DNA from 2 places in the Rhizobium sp. 01N424 genome. Region 2 is predicted to be linked to the other one. Evidence: riboswitches for the same ligand, from Rfam matches in the RefSeq annotation. Region 2 holds a riboswitch; the other holds the start of a gene.
The links. Region 2 has a riboswitch for FMN ahead of AC1DNK_RS15935 (DMT family transporter). Riboswitches for the same ligand answer to the same signal wherever they lie in the genome.

Region 1: it holds a riboswitch for FMN, as region 2 does, so the genes downstream of both, AC1DNK_RS21290 (6,7-dimethyl-8-ribityllumazine synthase) here and AC1DNK_RS15935 (DMT family transporter) in region 2, are expected to answer to the same signal.

The regions. Positions count from the first base shown of each region.
Region 1 covers NZ_JBFTRK010000009.1:76,415-91,745, forward strand. The annotation lists gene AC1DNK_RS21275 (DeoR/GlpR family DNA-binding transcription regulator) at 101-943, shown strand; gene AC1DNK_RS21280 (FGGY-family carbohydrate kinase) at 978-2,507, shown strand; gene AC1DNK_RS21285 (glycerol-3-phosphate dehydrogenase/oxidase) at 2,553-4,298, shown strand; gene AC1DNK_RS21290 (6,7-dimethyl-8-ribityllumazine synthase) at 4,344-4,820, opposite strand; FMN riboswitch at 4,933-5,076, opposite strand; gene AC1DNK_RS21295 (FAD-containing oxidoreductase) at 5,139-6,503, opposite strand; gene AC1DNK_RS21300 (DUF4126 domain-containing protein) at 6,500-6,961, opposite strand; gene AC1DNK_RS21305 (flavin monoamine oxidase family protein) at 7,049-8,281, opposite strand; gene AC1DNK_RS21310 (LysR family transcriptional regulator) at 8,393-9,331, opposite strand; gene AC1DNK_RS21315 (ABC transporter substrate-binding protein) at 9,583-10,794, shown strand; gene AC1DNK_RS21320 (ABC transporter ATP-binding protein) at 10,798-11,580, shown strand; gene AC1DNK_RS21325 (ABC transporter ATP-binding protein) at 11,580-12,281, shown strand; gene AC1DNK_RS21330 (branched-chain amino acid ABC transporter permease) at 12,500-13,387, shown strand; gene AC1DNK_RS21335 (branched-chain amino acid ABC transporter permease) at 13,389-14,378, shown strand; gene AC1DNK_RS21340 (GMC family oxidoreductase) at 14,395-15,331, shown strand, end outside.
Region 2 covers NZ_JBFTRK010000005.1:232,901-248,231, forward strand. The annotation lists gene clpP (ATP-dependent Clp endopeptidase proteolytic subunit ClpP) at 1-211, shown strand, start outside; gene clpX (ATP-dependent Clp protease ATP-binding subunit ClpX) at 514-1,791, shown strand; gene lon (endopeptidase La) at 2,196-4,613, shown strand; gene hupB (DNA-binding protein HupB) at 4,818-5,093, shown strand; FMN riboswitch at 5,217-5,363, shown strand; gene AC1DNK_RS15935 (DMT family transporter) at 5,443-6,351, shown strand; gene AC1DNK_RS15940 (esterase-like activity of phytase family protein) at 6,435-8,645, shown strand; gene AC1DNK_RS15945 (aldo/keto reductase) at 8,951-9,937, opposite strand; gene AC1DNK_RS15950 (DUF3833 family protein) at 10,029-10,535, opposite strand; gene AC1DNK_RS15955 ((R)-mandelonitrile lyase) at 10,615-11,037, shown strand; gene AC1DNK_RS15960 (class I SAM-dependent methyltransferase) at 11,080-11,685, opposite strand; tRNA gene AC1DNK_RS15965 (tRNA-Val) at 11,808-11,883, opposite strand; tRNA gene AC1DNK_RS15970 (tRNA-Asp) at 12,283-12,359, shown strand; tRNA gene AC1DNK_RS15975 (tRNA-Asp) at 12,410-12,486, shown strand; gene AC1DNK_RS15980 (NADH-quinone oxidoreductase subunit A) at 12,733-13,098, shown strand; gene AC1DNK_RS15985 (NuoB/complex I 20 kDa subunit family protein) at 13,089-13,673, shown strand; gene AC1DNK_RS15990 (NADH-quinone oxidoreductase subunit C) at 13,692-14,294, shown strand; gene AC1DNK_RS15995 (NADH-quinone oxidoreductase subunit D) at 14,363-15,331, shown strand, end outside.

The sequences.
Region 1 (15,331 bases), on a different contig from region 2:
AATGGTGCCCGCAACCGCCCGTTCCGTTTCATCTTTTTGCCTTGGCGTGGCAATCACTGTACGAAGCTGGGATCCGGAATTCAGCGACAAGGGTGACCCCGTGACACAGAAGACGAGCCAGGGCGAAGATCTGTTGGAAGAGCTGACAAGCGACAGCCGGCAGACGCGCCAGATCGCGCGCCGCCGCATGATCGCGGAGGCCGTGATGAATGAAGGCTCGATGCGGATCGAAGACCTGACGGATCGCTTCGGGATCAGCCTGATGACGGCCCATCGCGATGTCGATGAACTCGTCAGCCGCGGGCTTTTCCGCAAGACGCGCGGCATCGTCACCGCCGCGGCGACGAACTTGATCGAATCAAGCGACGTCTATCGCTCGAACCGGCAGGCAACGGAGAAGAAGCTGATTGCCGAGGCAGCGATGCAATTCGTCGAGCCCGGGCAGGCGATCTTCTTCGACGATTCGACGACGGTTCTGCAGATGGCGGCGCACTTGCCGTCGAAGGTGCCTGTCACCGCGATCACCAATTCGCTGACGCTGATGAACGCGCTGACGGGCATGCATGACGTGACGCTGCTGGCACTCGGCGGCCAGTATTACAACTGGTGCAACGCCTTCATGGGCCGGATGACGATCAGCGAGATCAAGGGGCTGCGGGCGGATATCGCCTTCATCTCCATGTCGGCGATCAGCGACGGCACGGTGCTGCATCAGTCGCCGGAGACCGTCGATACCAAGCGCGCCATGTTTGACTGTTCCGTCAAACGCATCCTGCTTGCCGATCACACCAAGTTCGAACGGCGGGCACTCCATAGTTTCGCAGCACTGGACGAGTTCGACGTCGTCATCGTCGACGATAAGACCGACGCCGTGCACATCGACCGCATGCGGTCCAAGGATATCAACGTGGTGGTCGCCAAGAGCGCCGGAGGGCGCTCGTAACCCGGCCACCGGTTGCTGATAGTGAGGAAGGCGAATGCCGAGTCTGCTCGGGATCGATAGTGGCCTGACGGTCACCAAGGCCGTCATTTTCGACATTGACGGCACGCCGCTCGCAGTCAGCAGGCGCCGCGTCACCCAGTTCATTCCCAAGGCTCGCCATATCGAGCGCGACATGGGCGAACTCTGGACGGCAACGGCCGATGCGATCCGCGAGGCGATCGCGCTCAGCAAGCGCCCCGCAAGCGATATCCAGGGTATAGCCGCCACCGCGCATGGCGACGGCATCTATCTGCTCGACGAGGATCAGCAGCCGCTTGGCCGCGCCATCCTGTCGCTTGACAGCCGGGCAGGGCCGATCGTCAACGAATGGACGGACAGTGATGTCGCCGAGAGCGCCATCGAACTGACGGGCCAGATCCCGCACGTCTCCGCACCGTCGGCGCTGCTCGCCTGGATCCGCGAGATGGAGCCCGAGCGCTACAAGCGCATCGGCCATTTCATCAGCTGCAAGGACTGGCTGCGCTTCTGCCTGACGGGGATCATCGGCACGGATCGCACCGAGGCCAGCACCTCCTTCACCGACGTGAAGACACAGGATTACAGCCAGGATGCGCTGCGGCTCTTCGGCCTGCAGAAGCTCGTTCACGCCTTGCCGCCAGCTTCGCGCTCCGACCAGATCGTCGGCCGGGTGACGCGCGAGGCCGCAAATCTGACCGGCCTCGCCGAAGGCACGCCCGTCATGGCGGGTCTGCATGATGTCACCGCCTCGGCGCTCGGCGCCGGGGGATACGGCAAGGGCGTCGTCGCCATCATCGCCGGCACCTACTCGATCAACGAAACACTATCGTCGGAACCGCGCGTCGACAGGCGCTGGTTCTGCCGCAACGGCATTGCGCCCGGCATCTGGAACAGCATGTCGATCTCGCCGGCCTCGACGGCCAATTACGACTGGTTTCTCGACAAGCTCTGCGCCGCCGAGCGGGCCGAGGGCGAGACGAACGGCCGCTCCGTTCATGCCTTGCTTGGGCCGGAGATCGATGCGGCCTTCCAGCGGCCTTCGACGGCGCTGTTCCATCCCTATCTCTTCGGTTCGCCTTATGGCGCTGAGGCGAGCGCCGGGTTCTTCGGGCTCGGCGGCTGGCACGACCGTGGCGACATGCTGCGGGCCGTACTTGAGGGTATTGCCTTCAACCACCGCATCCATGTCGATGCTCTGCGCGACGGGTTCTCGTTCGACCGCGCTCGTCTGGCGGGCGGCATCTCGCGCAATCCTGCCGTCGTGCAGATGTTTGCCGATATCCTCGGCATGCCGGTCACCGTGACCGAAACCGACGAAGCAGCGGCCTGGGGCGCGGCGCTCTGCGCCGGATCGGGCGCTGGAATCTATGACGATCCGCAAAGCGATCCGCGCGATACCGCAAGCATCGAGAAAACCTGCCAGCCGGACCCGGCGCGCAGCGCCGACTACGAGAAGCGTTACCAGGTATTTCGCGAGATCGCCGATGCCATGACGCCGCTCTGGCCGAAGATTGCGGCGCTGGCGCCCGATCAGGCTGCAAACTGAAATGAATGATGCCTGCCGCGGCGGGCGATTTAGGACGATGACATCATGACAGCCGATCTGCAGCAGCGCTTCTCCGATCTCGGCGAGGGCGACATCGACGTCCTCATCATCGGCGCGGGCATCAACGGCGCCGGGCTGTTTCGCGATCTCTCTGTGCAGGGCGTCAATTGCCTGATCGTCGACAAGGCCGATTTCGGTTCAGGCACCAGCGCTGCGCCCTCGAGGCTCATCCACGGCGGGCTGAAATATCTCGAGACCGGCGAATTCGGCCTCGTCGCGCAATCGACGCTGGAGCGCAACCTCTTGCTCAAGAACGCGCCGCATTGCGTCGAGCCGCTGCCGACCTTTATCCCGGTCTTTTCCTGGACGCGTGGCATATGGGCGGCGATCCGCACACTCTTCGGCTCCAAGACGGCGCCGCGCAGCCGCGGTGCGGTGCTGATCAAGATTGGCCTGCGGCTCTACGACTTTTTCGGTTCGCGCGATCAGGTGATGCCGAAGCACCGGCTGATCCTGAGGAAGCAGGCCCGCAAGGAAATGCCGCATGTGACCCCAGCGATCGTCGCCGGCGGCATCTATTATGACGCAAAGATCAGCCGGCCTGAGCGGCTGGTCTATGAACTCGTGCGCGATGGCCTCGATGCCAATCCGAAAAGTCTGGCTGCCAATTTCACCACGATGGAAACGGTCTCAGGCGGGTCGCTGACATTCCGGCAGGCCGATGGCCGCGAGTTCGCGGTAAAGCCGAAGCTGGTCGTCAACGCTGCTGGTCCCTGGATCGATCATGTCAACGCGGCCCTCGGCGCGCCCTCGAAGATGATCGGCGGCACCAAGGGCTCACATATCCTGCTCGACCATGCCGAACTGGTGCGCAGCCTCAACGGCCATATGATCTATTTCGAGGCCGACGACGGCCGCATCTGCCTTGTTTATAGCTATCTCGGCCTGGCGCTGGTCGGCTCGACCGATATCCCGGCCGATAATCCCGATGACGTTCGCTGCGAGGAACCGGAGACCGACTATTTCCTCGAGAGCGTTCGTTCCCTGCTGCCGACGCTACGCTTCGACCGCGATCAGATCGTCTACAGCTATAGCGGCATCCGTCCGCTCCCGGCATCGGATGCGACGGCACCGGGCCTCATCAGCCGCGACCATTCCGCGCCGGTTAAGGAACCCGAAGGCAGCCGCCCGTTCGCGATCGTCTCGCTGATTGGCGGCAAGTGGACGACGTTCCGTGGCTTCGCCGAAGAGGTTGCCGATACCGTTCTCGCGCGTCTGCAGCGGAGCCGCAGCGAATCGACCCGCTATCTTGCGATCGGCGGCGGCAAGGGCTTTCCCGCCGATGGCGAGAAGCGAGGCCACTGGATCAAGGATCTGGCAGCGAAAGGGAGCGTGACGATCGAGCGCGCCGACGAATTGCTGGGCCGGTACGGTACGACGGCCACGGCGATCCTCACATTCGCTTCGGTTCATTCCGACGATACCAGGCTGACCGGCGCGTCACAGCACAGCTTCAAGGAAATCGACTGGATCACCCGCAACGAACTCGTCGTCCATCTGGCCGATATCGTGCTTCGCCGCACGACGCTGGCGATCGAGGGGCGCCTGACGATCGAGGGATTGCGGGAAATCGCCGGCATCGCAGCCGCAGCTTTGGGCTGGGACGAGGCGCGTGTCGAAAGCGAAATCGCCGACGTCACCGGTCAGCTGAGCCGTTTTCACGGCCAGGTGCTGACGAGCACTGCACCGGCCACGGAGCGCGGCAAGGCGCCCCGCTTTAGCGCGAATTGATCAATGCGCCGGATGATTTTCCGGCGCATTATTCTGCTCTACCGATCAGAGTGCGGCGACCGCGAGATTGCTGCGGGCCTCAAGGATCGCCCGGCAGGCATTGGCCGCTTCCTGGCCCTTGATGACGAAGTGGTTCATGAAGAACTCGATATGCGCTTCGCTTTCCTGGAAGTGGTGCGGCGTCAGCACCGCCGACAGTACCGGCACATTGGTATCGAGCTGGACGCGCATCAGGCCGTCGAGAACGGTTCCGGCAACGAAGTCGTGCCGATAGATGCCGCCGTCGACGACGAAGGCGCAGCCGAGGATCGCCGCATACTTGCCGGTCCGGGCCAGCGTCTGCGCATGGAGCGGGATTTCAAGCGCGCCAGGCACGTCGAAGATGTCGACCTCTGCCGCGTTGGTGCTCTGTGCCTTCCATGTCGAGATGAAGGAATTCACGCATTGATCGACGATACCGGCGTGCCAGCGGGCACGCACGATGGCGATCCGGTGACCCTGCGGTTTGGTTGCTATTGTCATGTCTCTGCCTTTCAAGGGTGCCATCTCTGGCTGTTGCTTCGAGCCGCCGCGGCGGCCCAATTCTCCCTTGGGCGAACAGCATCAGTCACCTCTCCCTGGAGAGGTTCTGCCTGCATGCTCTCTTCCATCCGGACTATACCGTCGGCTCCGGCATCTCACCGGATCTGCTGACCTTCCATTGCTGGAAGCGCTCGCGGGCTCCGGGGGTAAACCCGATACCGCCGGTGGGGAATTGCACCCCGCCCTGAGAACGGGGCGAGGTAAATCCAAAACCGCCAAGAATGCAAGCCCGAAAACGGCGTCAGATGGCCTGCCTGATCACACCGGCTTGAGATCGCCGATGATCGTTGGAATGAGCTCCGAGACCGTCGGATGGATCGGCACCGACCATTGCAGCACCGGATAGCGGGTTCCCGCATTCATCGCATCGATGATGCCATGGATCGCCTCGTCGCCCTCGATGCCCAGGAAGGCGGCGCCGAGGATTTCCTTGGTCTCCGCATCGGCGACGATCTTCATGAAACCCTTGGTCTCGCCGCGTTCGTTGGCGCGGCCGACTCGGCTCATCGGCCGTTTCGAGACCAGCACCTTGCGGCCTGAGGCGCGTGCCTGTTTCTCGGTAATTCCCGCGCGGCCGAGCGGCGGGTCGATATAGAGCGCATAGGCTGGAATGCGGCTGGAGACCCTGCGGTCGCCGCCATCCAGCAGGTTGGCGGCGGCGATCTCGAAATCGTTATAGGATGTATGCGTGAAGGCGCCATGGCCGTTGCAGTCGCCGAGCGCATAGATGCCGTCGACATTGGTCATTAGCCGGTCATCGACGGTGATGAAGCCGCGCTTGTTGGTCGCGACGCCAGCCGCTTCGAGGCCGAGATCGCCGGTATTCGGCGTGCGGCCGGTGGCGACGAGGACATGGCTTGCCTGGATGTCCGGCTTGCCAGCCAGTGACACTGTCACGTCATCTCCGTTCTTGGCGAAAGCGATGTTCTCCGCGCCGGTGTGAACCGTGATGCCGTCGGAAACGACGATCTCCTCGATCGCATCCGAAACATCCTCGTCCTCGCGGGAGGCGAGCTTCGGACCGCGTTCGATAACCGTCACCTCGGCGCCAAAGCGGCGGTACATCTGCGCGAATTCCAGGCCGATATAGCTGCCGCCGATCACCACGAGATGGCGGGGCAGGGTATCGAGCTGGATGATCGAGGTGCTGGTAAGATAGTCGATATCGGCAAGGCCTGGAAAATCCGGGATTGTCGGGCGGGCGCCGACATTCAGGAAGATCAGCGGCGCGGTCAGCGTCTCGCCGTTCACCTCGACGGTCTTGGCGCCAGTGAATGTCGCATGGCCGTAGATGACCTCCATGGTCTTCATGCCCGAGAACCAGCCGATCAGGCCGTTGCGGGCATTCATGGTCACCGTCTCGGCGCGCTTGCGCACCGTCTTCATGTCGATCTCAATGGCGCCGGAAATCCTGACGCCGTAGTCGCCGCCGGTCCGGGCCACATGCGCGGCGCGGGCACTGGCGACCAGCGTTTTTGTTGGCATGCAGCCGGCATTGACGCAGGTGCCGCCGAGATATTTGCGCTCGATCAGCGCCACCTTCATGCCCTTCTCGGCCATGCGGGCAGCGAGAAAGGGGCCGGCCTGACCGGCCCCGATGAAGATGGCGTCAAGGGTCTTCATGCGACGGCCGATACGATCAGGAGCGCGCCGACGATGGCGATCGCGTCCTCGATGAGGGCTGCCGGCGTATCCTTGCCGAAGGCGGCAGCAAGCTTGCCGCGGACGGCAGCCCCGCCGAGCGTCCCAACGATGGCGCCGATAACGCCGGCGATCAGGCCACCCACCAGCGAGCCGCCGGATGCGCCGATCGTGGCGCCGGTCAGCGCGCCCATGATGATGCGGGCGCCGAACTGCATCGGCACCTTGCGGCTGGGCGTGGTCGGCAGCTGGTCAGTGATCAGCTCAACGGCGGCCAGCACCGTGAATATCCACGGCGTCCATTTGTAACCCATGAAGGCAAGCGGCGTCTGCGAGACATCGAACCAGCCGAGGGCTGCGCCCCATGCGACGGCGGCCGGTGCGGTCATGGCCCGAAGGCCGGCAATGATCCCGATCAAAAATGCAAGCAATAGAAGCATGCGAGGGGTCCCCTTCCTCTGCGAATGCCGAAACGGCACGGTCAGCGTGGCATAAAGCTCTACCGGTTGCAATTGGGGGATACGGCTCTACCGGCCGAGCGCCTGCAGCGCTTCTTCGGCGACCCGAAGCCCGCTTTCATAGGCGCCGTGCGCGGTCGAGAAATCCGTGCGGTTGGTTGCTTCGCCGGCGAAGAAGATGCGGTTGTCGAACGGCCGTGCCAGGGCCTGCCGTGCCGCTGCATGGCCGGGCAGAGCATGGCTGTAGCCGCCGCGGATCGAGGAGGTGTTGGTCCACTCGGACGCGGCAAGCGGGCGAAGTTCCCTGTGAATGCCGGAGCCGAACAGCGCCGAAAGCTCCTCCATCGCCCGCGGAAAAGCCGCTTCCGGGTTTTCAGCCACGGCCCGGGCACCGCTTCCGCCGAGGAAGACCTCGATGACGGGCTTGCCGAAGGGGCGGATATAGTAGCTCGCCGTCCTGGGATCGCGCGGATTGCCGATCACATGGCTTTCGTCGTCGAAACTGTGACCGCCGGTGATTTCGAAATAGAGCTTTTCGTTGTTGCCGAGCGGCAGCTGCAATGCGGCCTCGCGCCATGGGTCGAGCGAGGAGGGCATGGCGATGGCATCGCTGGCGAGCACATTGGTGGAAACGGTGATGACCAGTGCTCGCGGCCTGATGGTCCCGCGCTCCGTCCGCAGCGTCAAACGGCTGCCGTCGAGGGAGATCGACTGGATCGGCGTTGCCAGATGAAGCTCGACCGAAACCGGCATCGTGGCGGCGACAAGCGCGCCATAGCCGGTCTCCAGACGCCAGTTGTTCTCCGTCGAGGCCTCGTCATAGGCGGCATAATCCTCTGCCGATATGCGCTCCAGCTCGTCGCCGCTGATATAGCCGCTCAGCGCCTGCATATAGGCAAGCCAGGGCTCGCCGGGCTCCACAGCGTCGATGGCACAGTCGCTTGGCGGAGGTGCCTCGGCAACTCGCTCGGCCCAGCGGCCAAAGGCAGCGCGGGCGGCATCCCGCTCGGCGCGCGGAAAACCGAAATCGCGATCCTGCCGGTGCCAGGCGCTTGGTCTGCTATCGACCTTAATGCCGGCCTCTTCGGCAATCCGCGTCCAGGGATTGCGGTCGGCCGAATGCAGCCAGCCGCAGCCGAGATCGATCGCGGCAACAGGCGTGTTCAATGTCCAGGCGCGGCCGCCGATCCGGGGCAGGGCTTCGAAGACCGAAACGGAAAGGCCGCTCTTTGCAAGCCTTCCTGCTGCGCCGACGCCTGCGGCGCCCGCTCCGATGATGGCAATATCCGGTTCTGAATTCATGGGGCAAATGGACTCGAAAAGATGGCGCATCATGGACCCTGCCTCAGGCCACACGCAAGCCGCTTCGCGCCCCCGCCGGTACGCCAGGTTTTCGCGGGACTGCCGGGATGATCAGCCGCCCCTGCGGGCGGCCGGTGTCGCGAAGGGCGGAATGAAGCGTGCATCCGGCCAGGTGACGGCCTCGCGCAGAAAGTCGATGACGGCGCGCACCCTCGGTGCCTGCTTCTGGTCCTGGTGGCAGGTGATCCAGTAGCTGCGGCTCAAATCCACTTCATCAGGCAGCACGCACTCGAGCTCGGGATAGCGACTGGCGAAGAAATAGGGGAGCACGCAGAGCCCAAGCCCGTTTCGCGTCGCGGTCAGCTGCGCGAAGATGCTGGAGCTCTGGAATTGCGGCTTGATGCGCGGATGAACGTCACCGAGGTAATCGAGCCCCGGCGCGAAGATCATCTCTTCGATATAACTGATGAAGGGATGCAACAGCAGATCCTCGCGGCTGACGACCGGGGCGTTGGCGGCCAGATAGTCTCGCGAGCCATAGACCTGCAGATGATAGTCGGTGAGTTTCTCGGCGTAATAGGGACCGCCCTTCGGCTCGTCGAGGACGACGGTGATGTCGGCTTCCTTGCGCGACAGCGACATGATCTGCTGGATCGTCACCAGCTCCAACGACAGATGGGGATGACGCTCGGCAAATTGCGGCAGCACCGTCGCAAAGAAGAAATTCGCAAACCCTTCCGGGGCACTCAGCCGCACCACGCCGCGCTGCGCCATCGCGCCGGTGGTAAGATCAGCCCGCAGCCGCTCTGTCTCCAGCTCCATCTTCTCGGCCGTCTCGACGAAGCGGTTGCCCATCGCCGTCAGCACATAGCCGCGCGGATTGCGCTCGAAGAGCTTGACCTTCAGCGCGAATTCCAGCCGGTCGATCCGCCGTGATACGGTGGCATGACTGCTCCGGAGCTGTCGCGCCGCAGTCGACAGCTGCCCGGTTCTGGCCACGGCTAGAAAAAACTGCAGATCGTCCCAAGTAAACTGCGAGGAGTTGGTCATCGAAGGTCCGTGCTGGCCTTAGTCTTTGGTCTAATGCGGCTTCGCCTGATGCTCTGCAGAGAGGCCGGTTTCAGCACTTTCGGTACGGTTCTGTGCAAAAATGAACAGATACTGTTTGGAATTATTTGTAAACGCTTGGTTGCCTCATCGCGGAAATTCCGTGATCGTGGGCGTTGAGTGGCTGCCTTGAGGAGGGTGGCTCATCAAATTTGAACAGATCGCGATCTGCCAATCTCTGGGAGGAGAGACTTATGCGAAAGAGCTTCATTGCGTCACTTGCATTTCTTCTGGCAAGCAGCACGGCCGTTTTCGCCCAAAGCGGGGCGGTGTCCGACGGCAAGGTCAAGATCGGCATTCTGAACGATCAGTCCGGCGTCTATGCCGATTTCGGCGGCAAGTCTTCGGTCGAGGCCGCCAAGATGGCGGTCGAGGATTTCGGTGGCAAGGTGCTCGATATGCCCATCGAGATTGTCGATGCCGACCACCAGAACAAGCCCGATGTCGCCTCCAACATTGCTCGCCAGTGGTATGACACCGAGCAGGTAGACGCGATCATGGAGCTGACGACCTCCTCGGTGGCGCTCGCCGTCCAGGCGGTTGCCAAGGAAAAGAAGAAGATCGATATCGTCACCGGTGCGGCGACCACCGATCTGACCGGCAAGGCCTGCAGCCCCTACGGCTTCCATTGGGCCTATGACACCCATGCACTGGCGGTCGGCACGGGCGGCGCCCTCGTCAAGCAGGGCGGCGACAGCTGGTTCTTCCTGACGGCCGATTATGCCTTCGGCTATTCGCTTGAGCAGCAGACCGGCGACTTCGTCAAGGCCAATGGCGGCACGATCGTCGGCTCCGTGCGTCATCCGCTGTCCAGTCAGGACTTCTCGTCCTTCCTGCTGCAGGCGCAGTCCTCAGGCGCCAAGGTCATCGGCCTGGCGAACGCCGGCCTCGACACAGCGAATGCCATCAAGCAGGCGGCCGAATTCGGCATCGTCCAGGGCGGCCAGCGGCTTGCCGCATTGCTCTTCACGCTCGCCGAAGTGCACGGCCTCGGCCTCGAAGCGGCCCAGGGCCTGACGCTGACAGAAGGCTTCTATTGGAACCGCGACGATGAAAGCCGTGCGTTCGGCAAGAAGTTTTTCGACCGCACCGGCAAGATGCCGAACATGATTCACACAGGCACCTATTCCGCCGTTCTCCAGTATCTGAAAGCCGTCCAGAAGGCCGGCACGGATGAGACGGAAGCGGTGGCCAAGCAACTGCATGAAATGCCGGTCGACGACGTCTTCGGCCGCGGCGGCACTGTTGGCGCCAACGGCCGGATGATCCATGACATGTACCTGCTGCAGGTGAAGAAGCCCGATGAAAGCAAGGAGCCGTGGGACTACTTCAACGTGCTCGCCACCATCCCGGGCAAAGAAGCCTATATCGACCCCGCCAAGAGCGGCTGCGATCTGGTGAAGTGATCGATGGCGGTTTCCGCACCAGTCAATAATGCGAAGCCGCGGGTGGTGCTTTCCGCCCGCGGCCTTCGCCGGGATTTCGGCGGCTTCACGGCCGTGAAAAATGTCGATCTCGATGTCCATGATGCCAGCGTCCATGCGCTGATCGGCCCGAACGGGGCGGGCAAGACCACGGTCTTCAACCTGCTCACGAAGTTCCTGCAGCCGACGGCGGGCACCATCATGCTGATGGGCACCGACATCACCAGGACGCCGCCCGACCGGGTGGCGCGCATGGGCCTCGTCCGCTCCTTCCAGATTTCGGCGGTCTTTCCGCATCTGACCGTGCTCGACAACGTCCGTGTCGCCTTGCAGCGGCCGAACAATCTGTCGACACAGTTCTGGCGGCCGCTTTCGGCGCTCGACCAGCTGACGGGCAGAGCCGAGCAGCTGCTGGCCAGTGTCGGCCTATCCAAGGAGCGCGATGCGCTGGCCGCCGATCTTTCCTACGGCCGCAAGCGCGTGCTGGAGATCGCCACCACGCTGGCGCTCGATCCCAAGGTATTGCTGCTCGACGAGCCGATGGCCGGCATGGGGCAGGAGGATGTCAGCGTCGTCTCCGCCATCATCCGCGACGTCGCCCGCGATCGCGCGGTGCTGATGGTTGAACACAATCTCTCCGTCGTCGCCAATATCTGCCAGCAGGTGACCGTGCTCCAGCGCGGCGAAATCCTGGCCGAGGGCGATTACGCCACCGTCAGCCAGGACCCGCGCGTGCGCCAGGCCTATATGGGCTCGGAGGAGGGCTGATGGCGGCGCTGCTCGAAATCCAGGGCCTCAATGCCTGGTACGGCGAAAGCCATATCCTGCACGGCATCGACATGACCGTCGGCGAGGGCGAGACGATCACCATCCTCGGCCGCAACGGCGTCGGCAAGACGACGACACTGCGCACCATCACCGGCATCGTGCGGGCGCGGAAGGGCAGGATCAGCTTTGCCGGAACCGACATGATGCAGGTGCCGCTGCACAAGACGGCGCATAAGGGCATCGGCTTCGTGCCCGAAGAGCGCGGCATCTTCTCGACGCTGACAGTTTCGGAAAACCTGCTGCTGCCGCCAGTCGTGGCGCCGGGCGGCATGACCGTCGATGAAATCTACGAGCTCTTTCCGAACCTTTACGAGCGGCGCGCCAGCTCCGGCACAAAGCTTTCCGGCGGCGAGCAGCAGATGCTGGCGATCGCCCGGGTGCTGCGCACCGGCGTGAAGATGCTGCTGCTCGATGAGCCGACGGAAGGGCTTGCTCCCGTCATCGTCCAGCGCATCGGCGAAGTGCTGAAGACGCTGAAGCAGCGTGGCATGACGATCCTGCTCGTGGAGCAGAACTTCCGCTTCGCCAGCCGCATTGCCGATCGGTTTTACCTGATGGATCACGGGCAAATCGTGTCGGAATTCCCGGTTGGGGAACTGCCGCAGCGGATGGATACGCTGCACAAGGTTTTGGGGGTTTAGGGTATGGTTGTGAACCTGAATGAGACCTCCATATCCGCCACCAATACCTCCCTGATCCCTGTGCTTGTCACAGGGATCCAGCAGCGCTGCGTCTGCGGCGCGGAGGACTCTTTTCACGCGAAAGACTTCGCGTGGCTGGATTCCTGTGACAAGCACAGGAATGAGGGATGCGGAGAGGGTGCCGTGACGCCTTTCGCCTACCTCGAGGGGGCGAGCCCATGACCATGATCTTCGGCATCCCCGTCCAGGCGCTTCTCGGCCAGCTCTTGATCGGCCTGATCAACGGCTCCTTCTACGCGCTGCTGAGCCTTGGCCTCGCCATCATCTTCGGCCTGCTGCGCGTCATCAACTTCGCCCACGGCGCGCAATACATGCTCGGCGCCTTCGTCGCCTATCTGATGCTCGCCTATGGCGGCATCGGCTATTGGCCGGCGCTAATCCTGGCGCCTGTGGTCGTCGGTCTGTTCGGCGCGGTGGTTGAGCGGCTGTTTCTCCGGCGGCTCTATGATCTCGATCCGCTCTATGGCCTGCTCTTCACCTTCGGCATGGCGCTGGCGATCGAGGGGACGTTTCGCTATCTTTACGGCTCCTCCGGCCAGCCCTATGCGACGCCCGCAGCACTTGCCGGCGGCACCAATCTGGGCTTCATGTTCCTGCCGATCTATCGCGGCTGGGTGGTTATCGTCTCGCTGATCGTCTGCATCGGCACATGGCTGCTGATCGAGAAGACCAAGCTCGGCGCCTATCTGCGCGCCGCGACCGAGAACACCACGCTGGTGCAGGTTTTCGGCGTCAACGTTCCGCTGCTGCTGACGCTGACTTATGCATTGGGAGCCGGTCTTGCCGCTTTCGCCGGGGTGCTGGCCGCGCCGATCTATCAGGTCTCGCCACTGATGGGCTCGAACATTATCATCGTCGTCTTCGCCGTCGTGGTCGTCGGCGGCATGGGCTCGATCATGGGTGCCATCATCACCGGCTATGTGCTCGGTATCGCCGAAGGCCTGACGAAGGTTTTCTATCCTGAGGCGTCGAACATCGTGATTTTCGTGATCATGGCGATCGTGCTTCTCATCAGGCCCGCGGGCCTCTTCGGCCGGGATGCGTGACATGACAGACATCACCGAAACCATCCGCACGGAAAAAAGCCGCACTGCCCTTTCGGTGCAGGCAGCCTTTCTCGTCATCGGCCTGCTGCTGCTCGTGGTCGCGCCGTTCTTCTTCTACCCGATCTTCCTGATGAAGCTGCTCTGCTTCGCGCTCTTTGCCTGCGCCTTCAACCTGCTGCTCGGCTATACCGGACTGCTCTCCTTCGGCCATGCGACCTTCTTCGGTGGCGCGGCCTATTTCACGGCCTATACCGTGAAATCCTGGGGTTTCCCGCCCGAACTCGGCATCCTGACCGGCGTCGCCGGCGCGGCGCTTCTCGGGCTGGTGATGGGCTATCTGGCGATCCGGCGGCAGGGGATCTATTTCGCGATGGTGACGCTGGCGCTATCGCAGATGTTCTTCTTCTTCTGCCTGCAGGCGAAGTTCACCGAGGGGGAGGACGGCATCCAGTCCGTTCCGCGCGGCCATCTCTTCGGCCTCATCGATCTGAACGATTCCACCAACATGTATTTTTTCGTGCTGGCGGTGTTCCTGATCGGCATGCTGCTGATATGGCGCTTCATCAACTCCCCCTTCGGCATGATCCTGAAGTCGATCCGCGAAAACGAGCAGCGGGCGATCTCGCTCGGCTATTCCGTCGCCCGCTACAAGCTTGGCGCCTTCGTCATGTCGGCAGCGCTTGCCGGGCTCGCGGGCGCCGTCAAATCGCTGGTCTTCCAGTTCGCGACGCTGACCGATGTCGCCTGGCAGATGTCGGGCGAGGTGATCCTGATGACGCTGCTCGGCGGTATCGGTACGCTGATCGGGCCAATCTTCGGCGCCGGGCTTGTCGTCACCCTGCAGAACTATCTGGCGACCTCGGAATTTCCGGTGACAATCATCACCGGCATCGTTTTCATGGTCTGCGTCCTGATCTTCCGCCGTGGTATCGTCGGCGAGTTCTATGCGTCGCGGATCGGCCGCATGCTGGGCTTTGTCTATCGCCGCTGAGCGGCCGGTGCTGAAGATGGATCGCTACGACTATATCATCATCGGCGCAGGCAGCGCGGGCTGCGTGCTGGCCAACAGGCTGTCCGAAGACCGCAACAACCGGGTGCTTCTGCTGGAAGCCGGTGGCAGTGACAACTACCACTGGATCCACATTCCTGTCGGTTATCTCTATTGCATCAACAACCCGCGCACCGACTGGTGCTTCACCACGGCGCCGGAGGATGGCCTGAACGGCCGCGCGTTGAATTACCCCCGCGGAAAAGTGCTCGGCGGCTGCTCGTCGATCAACGGCATGATCTATATGCGCGGCCAGGCCCGCGACTACGATCTCTGGCGGCAGATGGGCTGCACCGGCTGGAGCTGGGACGATATTCTACCGTTCTTCCGCAAGTCCGAGGATCACTATCGCGGCAAGGACCAGATGCACGGCGCCGGTGGCGAATGGCGGGTGGAGAAGGCGCGCGTCAAATGGGCAGTGCTCGATGCCTTCCAGCAGGCGGCCAAGGAAGCCGGTATCCCCGTGACCGACGACTTCAACCGCGGCACCAACGAGGGCTCCGGGTATTTTGACGTAAACCAGCGCTCCGGTATTCGCTGGAACGCCACCAAGGCTTTTCTCCGCCCGGCGATGAAGCGCGGCAATCTCAAGGTTCTGACCAAGGCGCAGGTGCGGCGGCTGCTGATCGAGGAGGGCGCTGTTACAGGCGTCGAGTTCCAGCATGGCGGCGTTGCCAAGCGTGCCTATGCGTCGAAGGAAACAGTCCTTTCGGCGGGGGCGATCGGCTCGCCGCATATTCTGGAGCTCTCGGGCATCGGCCGCGGGGACGTGCTGCAAGATGCCGGGATCGATGTCGTCAGCGAGGTTAGGGGCGTCGGCGAGAACCTGCAGGATCATCTGCAGCTGCGCCTCGCCTACAAGGTGACGGGCGTTCCGACGCTGAACGAGAAGGCGA
Region 2 (15,331 bases):
TTCGGATATCGAGCGCCATGCACGCGACATCCTGAAGATGAAGCGCCGCCTGAACGAGGTTTATGTCAAGCATACCGGCCGCTCCTACGAGGAAGTCGAAAAGACGCTCGATCGCGATCACTTCATGACCGCTGACGAAGCCCGCGAATGGGGCGTCGTCGACAAGGTTCTGACGTCGCGCACCGAGATGGAAGGCGATGCTGCGGCATAGTGATTAATTGGGATGGTGTTTTCGCTGCCACAGTTCTATCCCAATTGTGATTGAACAAGGGGTTTAATCCCGGAGCGGACACGCTAAGAGTAAGTATTAATGCTATGTTGAATTTTCATGACATAGCATTCGGCATTCGAGGGGAATTCGTTGCCGCCGGAACTTGAGCGTGTTTGGTTGGGTTCCGGTTCTTACCCCTTGAAGCTAGGCCGGCTGATGCTCTGGTGGCGGAGCGGGCTGGCGGGCCATTGAGTGGACCGCGATTTCACCTTTGAAATGCGGCGTGCTGGAAGGAAAGTGAAATGAGCAAGGTCAGCGGCAGCAACGGCGGCGACTCCAAAAATACCCTGTACTGCTCCTTCTGCGGAAAGAGCCAGCACGAAGTCCGGAAGCTGATTGCCGGACCGACGGTGTTCATCTGCGATGAATGCGTCGAATTGTGCATGGACATCATTCGCGAGGAGAACAAGTCCTCGATGGTCAAGTCCCGCGACGGCGTTCCGACGCCCCAGGACATCATCAAGGTTCTCGACGAATACGTCATCGGCCAGCGCCAGGCGAAGAAGATCCTGTCGGTCGCCGTTCACAACCATTACAAGCGCCTCGCGCATGCGACCAAGAACGGCGAAATCGAACTGGCGAAGTCGAACATCATGCTGGTCGGCCCGACCGGCTGCGGCAAGACCTATCTTGCCCAGACGCTCGCCCGCATCATCGACGTTCCCTTCACGATGGCCGATGCGACGACGCTGACCGAAGCCGGCTATGTCGGTGAAGACGTCGAAAACATCATCCTGAAGCTGCTGCAGTCTGCCGACTACAATGTCGAGCGCGCTCAGCGCGGTATCGTCTATATCGACGAAGTCGACAAGATTTCCCGCAAGTCGGACAATCCTTCGATCACCCGCGACGTGTCGGGCGAGGGCGTTCAGCAGGCGCTTCTGAAGATCATGGAAGGCACCGTTGCCTCGGTACCGCCGCAGGGCGGCCGCAAGCATCCTCAGCAGGAGTTCCTGCAGGTCGATACGACGAACATCCTGTTCATCTGTGGTGGCGCTTTCGCCGGCCTCGACAAGATCATCTCCGCCCGTGGCGAGAAGACCTCGATCGGCTTCGGCGCCAGTGTCAAGGCGCAGGATGACCGCCGCGTCGGCGAAGTGCTGCGCGAGCTCGAGCCCGAGGATCTGGTCAAGTTCGGCCTGATCCCCGAGTTCATCGGCCGTCTGCCGGTTCTGGCAACGCTCGAAGACCTCGATGAGGACGCGCTGATCCAGATCCTGTCGGAGCCGAAGAACGCGCTCATCAAGCAGTATCAGCGCCTGTTCGAGATGGAAGACGTGGAACTCACCTTCCACGAGGACGCCCTTCGCGAAATCGCCCGCAAGGCGATCGTCCGCAAGACCGGCGCCCGCGGCCTCCGCTCGATCATGGAAAAGATCCTGCTCGACACGATGTTCGAACTGCCGGCGCTGGAAGGTGTCCGCGAAGTGGTCATCTCCGAGGAAGTGGCGCGCGGCTCGGCCCGCCCGCTCTACATCTACGCTGACCGTCAGGACGAGAAGGCCAACGCTTCTGCCTGATAGTCGTAGACGGCATGGTTAGATTTAGGGGCTTGCCTGCGGCGAGCCCCTTTCTATTTTGTGAACCGGGAGCCCTCCTGTTAATTATTGCAGAAGAAGCTTGAAAACGCTGTTCCTGACGTTGCGGAATGCTGCGTCCCCGGCAATGATGGAATGATTCCGTAGCGTGTTTTCCGGCCCAGTATTTTAGCCGGTTCGGAATTGGTAAGCGCCACTACAGTTACACGCGTCATAGTGTGGGCGTTCCTTTGTAATAAGTCTGTCACAAGCAGGGAGCGCGAGCGTTGGCGTGGCTTGAAAAGGGTAAGAAGAACCTCCACTTGTAACTCAAGTGAGAGTGCCGGCCGGGTCCCAAGCGGCCGCGCCAGAGAGCCCGGAAACGGGACGATGGAAAGGAATAAGAAATGACGAAGAAAACGTCTGTAGCGAGCAGTGTTGCCTATCCTGTTTTGCCCCTGCGCGACATCGTAGTCTTCCCACATATGATCGTGCCGCTGTTCGTCGGCCGCGAGAAGTCGATCCGTGCGCTTGAAGAAGTCATGGGCTCCGACAAGCAGATCATGCTCGTAACCCAGATCAACGCCAGCGACGACGATCCGGATCCGTCCGCGATCCACAATGTCGGCACCGTGGCCAATGTTTTGCAGCTGCTGAAGCTCCCCGATGGCACCGTCAAGGTTCTGGTCGAAGGCCGCGCCCGCGCCGAGATCGACGCCTATACGGCCCGCGAAGATTTCTACGAAGCCCTCGGCCATGTGCTCGAAGAGCCGCATGACGATCCGGTCGAGCTGGAAGCGCTGTCGCGCTCCGTCGTCTCGGAATTCGAGAGCTACGTGAAGCTCAACAAGAAGATCTCTCCTGAAGTCGTTGGCGCCGCCAGCCAGATCGACGACTACTCGAAGCTTGCCGATACGGTCGCATCGCATCTGTCGATCAAGATCACCGAGAAGCAGGAGATGCTGGAAACCACCAGCGTCAAGGCTCGCCTCGAAAAGGCGCTCGGCTTCATGGAAGGTGAGATTTCGGTTCTCCAGGTCGAGAAGCGCATCCGCTCGCGCGTCAAGCGCCAGATGGAGAAGACCCAGCGCGAATACTATCTGAACGAACAGATGAAGGCGATCCAGAAGGAGCTTGGCGACGGCGAGGAAGGCCGCGACGAGATGGCCGAACTGGAAGAGCGCATCTCCAAGACCAAGCTTTCCAAGGAAGCCAAGGAAAAGGCTGACGCCGAGCTGAAGAAGCTGCGCCAGATGAGCCCGATGTCGGCCGAAGCCACCGTCGTGCGCAATTATCTGGACTGGTTGCTCGGCATTCCCTGGGGCAAGAAGTCGAAGATCAAGTCCGATCTCAACAATGCCGAGAAGATCCTCGAAGCCGATCACTTCGGTCTCGACAAGGTCAAGGAACGCATCGTCGAGTATCTGGCCGTGCAGGCCCGTGCCACCAAGATCAAGGGTCCGATCCTGTGCCTCGTCGGCCCTCCGGGCGTCGGCAAGACCTCGCTCGCCCAGTCGATCGCCAAGGCGACCGGCCGCGAATACGTGCGCATGGCGCTCGGCGGCGTTCGTGACGAAGCTGAAATCCGCGGTCACCGCCGCACCTATATCGGCTCGATGCCCGGCAAGGTCATCCAGTCGATGAAGAAGGCGAAGAAGTCCAACCCGCTCTTCCTGCTCGATGAAATCGACAAGATGGGCCAGGATTTCCGCGGCGATCCGTCTTCGGCTCTGCTCGAAGTGCTCGATCCGGCGCAGAACTCGACCTTCATGGACCACTATCTGGAAGTCGAATACGACCTTTCGGATGTGATGTTCATCACCACGGCGAACACGCTGAATATCCCTGCGCCCCTGATGGACCGCATGGAAGTCATCCGTATCGCCGGATACACCGAAGACGAGAAGCGCGAAATCGCCAAGCGGCACCTGCTGCCGAAGGCCATCAAGGAACATGCGCTGCAGCCGCAGGAATTCTCGGTCAGCGACGATGCCCTGATGGCGATCAGCCAGCAGTACACCCGCGAAGCCGGTGTTCGTAACTTCGAACGCGAACTGATGAAGCTCGCCCGCAAGGCGGTCACCGAGATCATCAAGGGCAAGACGAAGTCGGTTCATGTCACGGCTGAAAACATCGACACCTATCTGGGTGTTCCGCGCTTCCGCCATGGTGAAGCCGAACGCGAAGATCAGGTCGGTGTTGTCACCGGTCTCGCATGGACCGAGGTCGGCGGCGAACTGCTGACGATCGAAGGCGTGATGATGCCGGGCAAGGGCCGCATGACGGTCACCGGCAATCTGAAGGAAGTGATGAAGGAGTCGATTTCGGCTGCTGCATCCTACGTCCGCTCACGCGCCGTCGATTTCGGCATCGAGCCCCCGCGCTTCGACAAGTCGGACATTCACGTCCACGTGCCTGAGGGTGCGACGCCGAAGGATGGCCCGTCGGCCGGTGTTGCGATGGCAACCGCGATCGTCTCGATCATGACCGGTATTCCGGTCGACAAGAACGTGGCGATGACGGGTGAAATCACCCTGCGCGGCCGTGTCCTGCCGATCGGCGGTCTGAAGGAAAAGCTGCTCGCAGCGCTTCGCGGCGGCATCAAGAAGGTGCTTATTCCGGAAGAGAACGCCAAGGATCTGGCGGAGATTCCGGATAACGTGAAGAACAACATGGAGATCATCCCGGTATCCCGCATGGGCGAGGTGATCAAGCATGCTCTGATCCGCAGGCCGGAGCCGATCGAGTGGGATGGAACGGTTGAAACGCCGGTCATCGCAACGGTCGAAGGCCTTGACGACACAGGTGCTGGCATCGCTCATTGAGCGGCATTCGCCACATTTATGTCAAATTGCTGCAAATCCCCGAAAAGGCTGGCGTAAATCGCCAGCCTTTTTTGTGAAAACCTTATGGAGGTGCTTGCTTTTCCTTGATTTGCAGGGCTTTTGGGTTGCGGCGGGCCTGATGAAACCTATTCTGTGCCTGGCTTACAGATTGAGTCGTTTCAAACCATTGAAAGGGGTGGAAACATGAACAAGAATGAACTCGTGTCCGCAGTTGCTGAAAAAGCTGGCCTGACCAAGGCAGACGCTGCCTCTGCTGTCGACGCTGTTTTCGACGTTGTCCAGGGCGAACTGAAGAGCAAGGGTGACGTACGTCTCGCCGGCTTCGGCAGCTTCACCGTTTCTCATCGCGCTGCCACCAAGGGCCGCAATCCGTCCACCGGCGCTGAAGTCAATATTCCGGCTCGCAACGTGCCGAAGTTCACGCCCGGCAAGGGCCTGAAGGATGCCGTAAACGGCTAATCCGGTTTTGCTTGGCCGCCGGATAACGAGACCGGCAGGCGAAGTTTTGAAGGGTTCGGCGATAGCCGGACCCTTTTTGCATTTCGGACGGCTTGCAGGCGGAAGACCTTTGAACTACGGATCGGTTGTTCTCAGGGCGGGGTGAAAGTCCCCACCGGCGGTAAGGGTTTCGGCCCAAGCCCGCGAGCGCTTTGTCCCAAAGGGGCAGGGGTCAGCAGATCCGGTGCGATTCCGGAGCCGACGGTATAGTCCGGATGAAAGAGAATGATCGCGAGCCGTATGCGGGGCAGGGTCTGCCCGGCAGCCGTCCTGCGCTCATGCGTCCTGATTTGTGTTGGTCCCTTTCTGGATGAAAGACATGAATCAGACTTCCCTCAGCTTTTCCTCGTCGCGTGCGATGGCCGGTGCCGCCTTCATGGTGCTGGCGGGCATCGCCTTTTCCATTCTGAATGTCGTCACCCAATGGGTGACGATGAAGATGGGTTTCTCCGCTGCGTCCGCCGCCTTCTGGCAATATGCCTTTGCGCTGGTCTTCTCGCTGCCGTTTCTGAAGCGCACTGGTCTGTCGGCGATGCGCACCGCCTATCCTTGGCGCCATATCGTTCGCGTAGCGCTCGCCGCACTCGGCGTCGAGGCCTGGGTCTCCGGCCTCGCTTCGGTGCCTATCTGGCAGGCGATCGCGCTGGTCATGACCTCGCCATTCTTCATCATTCTCGGTGCCCGCCTGTTTCTCGGCGAGCGTGTCGGCCCGGCGCGCTGGGCAGCCACCGCCGCCGGTTTCGCCGGCGCGATGATCATCCTGCGGCCCTGGTCGGATGCCTTCACCTGGGCCGCCCTGCTGCCGATCCTCTCGGCGCTCTTCTGGGGCGCCTCGTCGCTGATCACCAAGAGCCTGACCGGCATTGAGAAGCCCGAAACGATCACTGTCTGGCTGCTGGTGCTGCTGACACCGATCAATGGCGTGCTTGCCGCTGCCGCTGGCTTCGAGTTGCCTGAGGGTTTCACCCTCGCGCTCTTCGTCTTTGCAGGTCTGCTGACGGTCTTTGCGCAATATCTGCTGACGCTCGCCTATACGGTGGCGGATGCCGCCTACGTTCAGCCCTTCGACGATCTGAAGCTGCCGCTCAATGTGCTCGCGGGCTGGCTGTTCTTCGGTTATGCGCCGGCAGGTTATCTCTGGCTTGGTGCAGCGCTGATCTTGACGGCCTCGCTGTTCATCATGCGCAACGAGATCAGACGCGAGCGGGCAGGGGCTTGATGCAAAGCGGTGCAAAACGCATCGCCTGTCATCCCTCTGTCATCCGCTTCCCTCAAAACCCCCATGTTTCGATTTTTCGACGCATGGGGGATTTCATGACTATTTCATCGCGCAAGGCAGCGCTCGCTGCCGTGCTTCTGGCTTCTGTTGCCTTTCCGGCAGCCGCCGAGCCTGTTTTCAACCGCATCGCATCTTTTCCGGTCGCCTCGAACCTGCCGGAAGGCAAGGACAAGCTTTCGACGACCTCTGCCGAAATCATCACCGCTACCGATGACGGCAACACGCTTGTCTACAGCGACAGCCCGCTCGGCGCGATCGGCTTCGTCGATATCACCGACGCCAAGGCCCCGAAGGCCCTGGGCGCGCTGATGATGGACGGTGAACCGACGTCGGTTACTTCGACGGCTGGCAAGGCGCTCGTCGCCGTCAACACCAGCGAAAGCAAGACCAAGCCGTCGGGCCGTCTGGCGATCGTCGACGTTGCCACCAAGAAGATCGAGAATACCTGCGACCTCGGCGGTCAGCCGGACTCGATCGCCCTCAACAAGGACAAGACGCTCGGCACCATCGCCATCGAGAACGAGCGTGACGAAGACGTCAACGACGGCAAGATTCCGCAGATGCCGGCAGGCGATCTGGTGATCTTCGAAATCAAGGCCGGCGCCGTCGATTGCGGCACCATCAAGCATGTCACGCTGACGGGTCTCTCGGCTGTTGCGCCTGAGGATCCGGAGCCCGAATTCGTCTCCTTCAACAGCCAGGACGAGATCGCCCTGACGCTGCAGGAAAACAACGAAATCGTCATCATCGACGGCAAGACCGGCACCGTGAAGACGCATTTCACCGCCGGCAGCACCGATCTCTCTGGTATCGACACCAAGAAGGACGGCCAGCTGAAGTTCACCGGCGAAGCGAAGGGCGTCCTTCGCGAGCCCGACGCCGTCAAGTGGCTGGACGACAACCGTCTCGTCGTTGCCAACGAAGGCGACTATGAAGGCGGCTCGCGCGGCTTCACCATCTTCGACAAGACGGGCAAGGTTCCCTACGAATCGGGCGCGTCCTTCGAGCGCGCCGTTGCCCATCTCGGCCACTATCCGGAGGGACGCTCCTCCTCGAAGGGCGTCGAGCCTGAAGGTCTGGAAGCTGCCAAATTCGGCGACGACCAGCTGTTCTTCCTGCTCGCCGAGCGCGCCTCCGTCGTCGGCGTCTTCAAGGACACCGGCGCTGATCCGGAACTCCTGCAGATCCTGCCGTCGGGCGTTTCGCCTGAGGGCGCAGTCGCCATCCCGAGCCGCAACCTGTTTGCCACCGCCAACGAAGTCGATCTCGGCGAAGATGGCGGCCCGCGTTCGCACGTCATGATCTACGAGCGTGGTGAAGGCGAGAAGACCTATCCGCAGATCGTCTCGGCGGAGAAGGACGGCAACCCGATCGGTTTCGCGGCCCTCTCCGGCCTTGCAGCCGTTCCTGAAAAGGCTGGCCAGCTCTTTGCGGTTTCCGACAGCGTTCTCGGCAATCAGCCGACGATCTACACGATCGACGCCACGAAGAAGCCCGCTCTCATCACTGACGCGCTGACAGTCAAGCGCGATGGTGCGGCTGCCCAGAAGCTCGACATCGAAGGCATCGCCGTCGATGCCAAGGGCTGGTTCTGGCTGGCCTCCGAAGGCAACAGCGAGAAGCTCACGCCGCACGCTCTCTACCACGTCAACCCGAAGGGCGAGATCAAGGAAGAGATCGCGCTGCCGAAGGAATTGACGGATAACGAGATCCGCTACGGCTTCGAAGGCGTGACGATCGTCGGCTCCGGCGACGACGTAACACTGTGGATGGCCGTTCAGCGCGAGTGGAAGGACGACAAGAAGGGCTTCGTCAAGCTCGTCTCCTACAATCCGAAGAGTAAGGAATGGGGCGCCGTTCGCTACCCGCTCGACAAGTCTGAAAACGGCTGGGTCGGTCTTTCTGAAATCTCCGCTCACGGCGACAGCGTCTACATCATCGAGCGCGACAACCTCGTCGGCGATGCTGCCAAGCTGAAGAAGCTCTACAAGGTCGCCATCTCCGACCTGAAGCCCGCCAAGCTTGGCGGCGAGCTGCCAGTCGTCAAGAAGACGGAAGCCCATGACTTCCTCGACGAACTGAAGACGGCGACCAACGGCTACGTCCTCGACAAGCTCGAAGGCTTCGCCTTCGACGCCTCGGGCAAGCCCTACGCCGTCACCGACAACGACGGCGTCAGCGACTCCTCCGGCGAGACCCTGTTTTTCCCGGTCAACCTGGTCGGCACGAACTGAGCTGGCGATAGCTGGATGAGATTAGGAAGGCCGGGCGAGAGCCCGGCTTTTTTGCTCTTTGGGCTGATACATGCGTGTGGGCAGTGAGAGCGAAGACGGCGGCAACCACAAACGCCCTCATCTCTGTGCTCGTCACAGAGATCCAGCTGGCCCAAGTCCTTGGGCCGAAGGGACTCCTCTCGCCGCGCAGACGCGCGTCGGCTGGATTCCTGTGACGAGCACAGGAATGAGGGAGGAAGATGGAGTGCCAAACAAAAACGGCCGGGCAATAACCCGGCCGTCTCTCATTCCAATATACTCAAACCCTACCAGCGGTGATGCACATGCGGTGCGATCAGCCGCTCGTAGATCTCGCGTGTCGCCGCCATCACGTCATGCGAAATCGGCGCAAGGCTGGCAGCCTCGGCATTGGCCTTGGCCTGCTCGCCATTGCGCGCGCCGGGGATGACTACGGTGACTGCCTCATGCATCAGGATCCAGCGCAGTGCGAAGGCCGCCATCGTGGCACCCTCGGGCACCAGCTTGCGCACTTCCTCCACAGCCTGCAGGCCAACCTCGAAGGGAACGCCGGCGAAGGTCTCGCCGACATCGAAGGCTTCGCCGTTGCGGTTGAAATTGCGGTGGTCGTCGCTGGCGAACTTGGTGTCGCGGGTGATCTTGCCGGACAGCAGGCCGCTGGCCAGCGGTACGCGGGCGATGACCGCGACATTCTTGCGGCGGGCTTCCTGGAAGAACAGGTGATCAGGACGCTGGCGGAAGATGTTGTAGATGATCTGGATGCTTTCGACGCCGGGGAATTCGATCGCCTTCAGTGCTTCCTCGACCTTCTCGACGCTGACGCCGTAACCCTTGATCTTGCCTGCCTTCTGCAGCTCGTTCAGACCTTCGAAGACTTCGGCGCGGTAGAGCACTTCCGTCGGCGGGCAGTGCAGCTGCACGAGGTCGAGGCTCTCGACTTCGAGATTCTTCAGGCTGCGATCAATGAAGCCTTCGAGATTGGCCTTGGTGTAACCGTCGGCGACATGCGGGTTGAGGCGGCGGCCGGCCTTGGTGGCGACCATCGGCCGTTTGCCGCCGCGGCTCTTCAAGACGTCGGCGACGATCTTTTCCGAGCGGCCGTCGCCATAGACGTCTGCGGTGTCGATGAAGGTCATGCCGGCATCGAGCGCCGCGTTCAGCGCCGCGCGCCCGTCAGCCTCGCTGACATCGCCCCAGGAACCGCCGATCTGCCAGGCACCGAAGCCGACATTGGTGACCGAAAACGGCATGCGGCCGAAACTATGTTCTTTCATGGAAATCTCCCTCGTGATGAAACTGCATCGCAACTAGCAGCCGCCGCAAATGGCGGCAAGCGTGCGACCGCAAGGGAGATAGGGCAGGGCGTCACTTCTTCGAGAAGGTCACGCGGACGGTGGCGACCGGGAAGCCGAATTTGCTGACCCAGGCGGTATTCAACAGCGTGCCGTCAGGCTGGCGCCGGATCGTGTCGTGGAAGCGCACGATGTTCTGGTTCGGCCCCGGCGCGATGTCGACGAGATAGCTGTAGCGCGCCACGTCGCCCTTGACGGTAACCTCCGCGGGACCAACGACATCCTCCCGGGTGCCGCTGTAGCGGCCGGGCGCCGTTTTGACGAATCGCCAGGTTTTGCGCTCGCGAACGCCATCCGCGTAGACAAAGTCTTCGCGAAGCGTGAGCCGCTTTCCGTTCCAGCGGCCGGTGAGCGCCACGCGGAACTTGCGATCGACGCCGTTGATCGCCTTGAACTCGCCATCGGCCACGCTTCTGCCGGCAAAGAAATCCTCGAGCGCGAAATCGCGCGCGCTTGCCAGGTGCGGCAGGGCGACGATGGCAAGCATGGCGGCGATAATGATGAGACCTGTGCGGCGCATGGTCTTCCTCCACTTCAAATCAGCCTGTTCCTGACCTACGTTTCGGCTAACGCACCGGATCAATCGCAGGAGAATCAAAATGGATATCAAGCAGGCCGGGTCGCGGCCCTCGACCAGGCCATCCGCCGACTATTTCACCGGCACCGTCCGCCTCGATCCGATCGTCGAAGGCCCGGATCCGGCGCGGGTGCGCGCCGCCACCGTCACCTTCGAACCGGGCGCCCGCACGGCTTGGCATACACATCCGCTCGGACAGACGCTGATCGTGACCTCGGGACGAGGCCTGGTACAGGTCTGGGGACAGGACATCCGCGAAATCCGCACTGGCGACGTCGTCTGGTTCGAGCCCGGCGAAAAGCATTGGCATGGTGCAGCACCCGACACGGCGATGAGCCACATCGCCATCCAGGAGGCGCTGAACGGTTCCCCGGTCGATTGGATGGAGCATGTCAGCGACAATCAATATGCAGGAAAGAGCTGGACCGTCTCGCGCCAGGCCTAGGCGGAAGTGGGCGATCGGCGGTCTGCCGATCGCCGCGCGGCGTCAGAGCCGCTTCAGGCAGTAGGAAAAATGCGCATGTGATTCGACGGTCAGGAACTCGAACTGCCAGCCGTAATCCTTGCAGAACTTGGTGACCGCCTCGACGACGCCATAGACGATCGGCTTGACCGTATTCCCGGTGCAGAAATCATGCCCGGCAATCCGCCCCGTCCGCTTCACTTTCTTCTCGCAAAGCAGCAATTCCTGCCAGGTGAGCTCGAAGGAATGGTCGGTGTCGATATAGGCCCAGTCGAGAAACCAGTCCTCGAATTCGGCCAGCTTCTCCAGCGAGGTACCCTGCATCAGCTTGACCTGACCAGAGGCGATTTCGGCCTCGAACTTCGTGTGGACGTCGTGCAGGCCGGAGCTATAGCGGTCCATCCCCCAGGGATCGATGAGGAAAAGCTGGGACGGCCGATTCTTCTCGATGATCTCGGCGGTGTATTCGCCGAAGGCAACGCCCACCTCGACCCCGATTCCGCCATTCGGAATGCGATAGAGCAGCTCGCCGCGATCCGGAAGAAGCCTGGCATTCTCCATATGGTGGGCCGAAAGCTGGGTCCGCGGCATCGCCGCACGCTGCGCCTGCCGTTCTTCGCGTGTCTTCATGATTCTCGCCTTATCCGGGGCAATTCCATTTCACTGACTGCCAAGTAGCCGAAAGACGCAGGAGCGCCAACATCGGAGCCACGATGCGCGATCAAATATCTGAGATTTTATTGGAAAAAGAATGGTGGGCGATGAGAGACTCGAACTCCCGACATCCTCGGTGTAAACGAGGCGCTCTACCAACTGAGCTAATCGCCCTCGCGTCACGAAGCCTGTTCGGCCCGCCGCGTCGGTGGCCGTGATCTATGCGGATCGGGAAAAAACCGCAAGAGTGTTTGTGAAGATTTTTTGATTTTTTTGGAAAGGGCGCGGCAACGCAGGCTTTTCGGCTTGTGGAAAAGGGAAGAGGAGTACGTGGGCGGGTAACGCCGGGCGGATCTCTATATAGGGATCGGTGCGAGAAGGCCCCGCGCGGCGTCTGCTTCGCGCGAACTTTCAGACACTTGCGCGCTGCATCCAAAACAATTTCCGTGCTGTCATGGATTTGTCTCCAAACCTGCTTGACACTCAAATGCGAACCCCTTAGTTAGCCGCTCATCGAAGCGGCGAGCCCGCCTCGGTAAGGAAGCGAAAGCCTCCGGATTGCTTGAAATGAATGCGGGTGTAGCTCAGTTGGTTAGAGTGCCGGCCTGTCACGCCGGAGGTCGCGGGTTCGAGCCCCGTCACTCGCGCCATTTCAAAGCAAGTGCTGAAAGGCACATTCCGGTCATCGCCTCCGCAATGCGCGGGTGTAGCTCAGTCGGTTAGAGTGCCGGCCTGTCACGCCGGAGGTCGCGGGTTCGAGCCCCGTCACTCGCGCCATTTTCTCCTCCAAGCCATGCAGAATTTCGTGGGCTGCCATGCAGCCTTCCGCAACCTAAGCGGATTTGTCGCGACATCGTTGCATCTGCTTGATAATGTCGCATCATCGTAGCTTGAATTGGTCTTCTAAAAGTCTTGCGCCGTGGCTCAGCCTGCGCTAACCACGGCTTGTTGCAACGCACGTTCGCTTGCCGGGCATTTGCCCATTGCGCCGCCCGGCGCAGCCGGCAAGCAGGGATGAACATGATGACTGAACTGCTCGGTAATTACATTCCGATCGCTATTTTCATTGGTATCGCTCTCGTTATCGGCCTGGCCCTTCTGATTGCGCCGTTCGCCGTTGCCTTCAAGGCGCCTGATTCGGAAAAGCTCTCTGCTTACGAATGCGGTTTCAATGCCTTCGACGATGCCCGCATGAAGTTCGACATCCGCTTCTATCTCGTGTCGATTCTCTTCATCATCTTCGACCTCGAAGTCGCCTTCCTCTTTCCTTGGGCCGTTTCCTTCGGCGCCATCGGCTGGTTCGGCTTCTGGTCCATGATGGTCTTCCTCTTCGTGCTGACCATCGGCTTTATCTATGAATGGAAGAAGGGAGCCCTGGAATGGGAGTGACCCCAGCCGGCAATCAGCCGCTCGTTTCTCAGGCCCCGAAGGGGATCATCGATCCCTCGACCGGCAAGCCGATCGGCGCCAATGACGCCTTCTTCGGCGAAATCAACAATGAGCTCGCCGACAAGGGCTTTCTCGTCACCTCGACCGACGAGCTGATCAACTGGGCCCGTACCGGATCGTTGATGTGGATGACCTTCGGTCTCGCCTGCTGCGCCGTCGAAATGATGCAGTTGTCGATGCCGCGTTACGACGTCGAGCGCTTCGGCTTTGCGCCGCGCGCTTCGCCCCGCCAGTCCGACGTCATGATCGTCGCCGGTACGCTGACCAACAAGATGGCGCCTGCGCTCCGCAAGGTCTATGACCAGATGCCCGAGCCGCGTTACGTCATCTCGATGGGCTCCTGCGCAAACGGCGGCGGCTACTATCACTATTCCTATTCGGTTGTTCGCGGCTGCGACCGCGTCGTGCCGATCGACATCTACGTGCCGGGCTGTCCCCCCACGGCAGAGGCTCTGCTTTACGGCGTGCTCCTGCTGCAGAAGAAGATCCGGCGCACCGGCACGATCGAGCGGTAAGGGTTAAGGACAAGACATATGAGCGAAGCCCTCACTGAGCTGTCGTCCTATATCTCGGAAGCGCGTGGCAACCTGGTTGCCGCGTCGCAGCTGAAGTTCGGCGAATTGACCCTGACGACGACGGGTGAAAACCTGATCGCGCTGCTGACGTTCCTGCGTGACGATGCCAAGTGCGGCTTCGTCAACATGATCGATATCTGCGGCGTCGACTGGCCGCAGCGCGAGCTGCGGTTCGATGTCGTCTATCACCTTCTGTCTCCGAAGCAGAACCTGCGTATCCGCATCAAGGTCGCGACCGACGAGGACACGCCGGTCCCCTCGGCCTGCGCCGTTTATCCGGGCGCCGACTGGTTCGAGCGCGAGACTTGGGACATGTACGGCGTTCTCTTCACCGGCCATCCGGATCTGCGCCGCATCCTGACCGACTACGGTTTCGAAGGTCACCCGCTGCGCAAGGACTTCCCGACGACCGGTTTCGTCGAAGTCCGCTATGACGACGCCGCCAAGCGCGTCGTTTACGAGCCGGTGGAGCTGAAGCAGGAATTCCGCAACTTCGACTTCATGTCGCCATGGGAAGGCACGGATTATGTGCTGCCGGGCGACGAAAAAGCGAAGCAGTAAATTTTGATAGTGGCTGGTGGGAAATCCCCGCCAGCTGCTGATTATCTGAGAACGCGAGCCCGATCGCCATGACCGAACATAACGTCCGCAACTTCAACATCAATTTCGGACCGCAGCATCCGGCGGCGCACGGCGTTCTTCGTCTTGTCCTGGAGCTTGACGGCGAAATTGTGGAGCGTGTCGACCCGCATATCGGCCTGCTGCACCGCGGCACCGAGAAGCTGATCGAGACCAAGACCTATCTGCAGGCCGTTCCGTATTTCGACCGTCTCGATTACGTCGCGCCGATGAACCAGGAGCATGCCTATGCCCTGGCAGTCGAAAAGCTGCTCGGCATCGATATTCCGATCCGCGGCCAGCTGATCCGCGTTCTCTACTCGGAAATCGGCCGTATCCTCTCGCATCTGCTGAACGTCACGACGCAGGCGATGGACGTCGGCGCGCTGACGCCGCCGCTCTGGGGCTTCGAAGAGCGCGAGAAGCTGATGGTGTTCTATGAGCGTGCCTGCGGCGCGCGCATGCACGCTGCCTATTTCCGTCCGGGCGGCGTCCACCAGGATCTGCCGGAAGATCTCGTCGAGGATATCGGCAAGTGGTGCGACCAGTTCCCGGGCAAGCTCGATGACATCGATGATCTGCTCACCGGCAACCGCATCTTCAAGCAGCGTAACGTCGATATCGGCGTCGTCTCGCTGGAAGATTGCTGGGCCTGGGGTTTCTCGGGCGTCATGGTGCGCGGTTCGGGTGCTGCCTGGGACCTGCGCCGTTCGCAGCCCTACGAATGCTATTCCGATCTCGAATTCGATATCCCGATCGGCAAGAACGGCGACTGCTACGACCGCTACCTGATCCGCATGATCGAAATGCGCGAATCGGTCCGCATTATGAAGCAATGCGTCAATCGCCTGCTTTCCGACGCGAAGACCGGTCCGTTCTCGTCCGTTGACGGCAAGGTCGTGCCGCCGAAGCGTGGACAGATGAAGCGCTCGATGGAAGCGCTGATTCACCACTTCAAGCTCTATACTGAAGGCTATCAC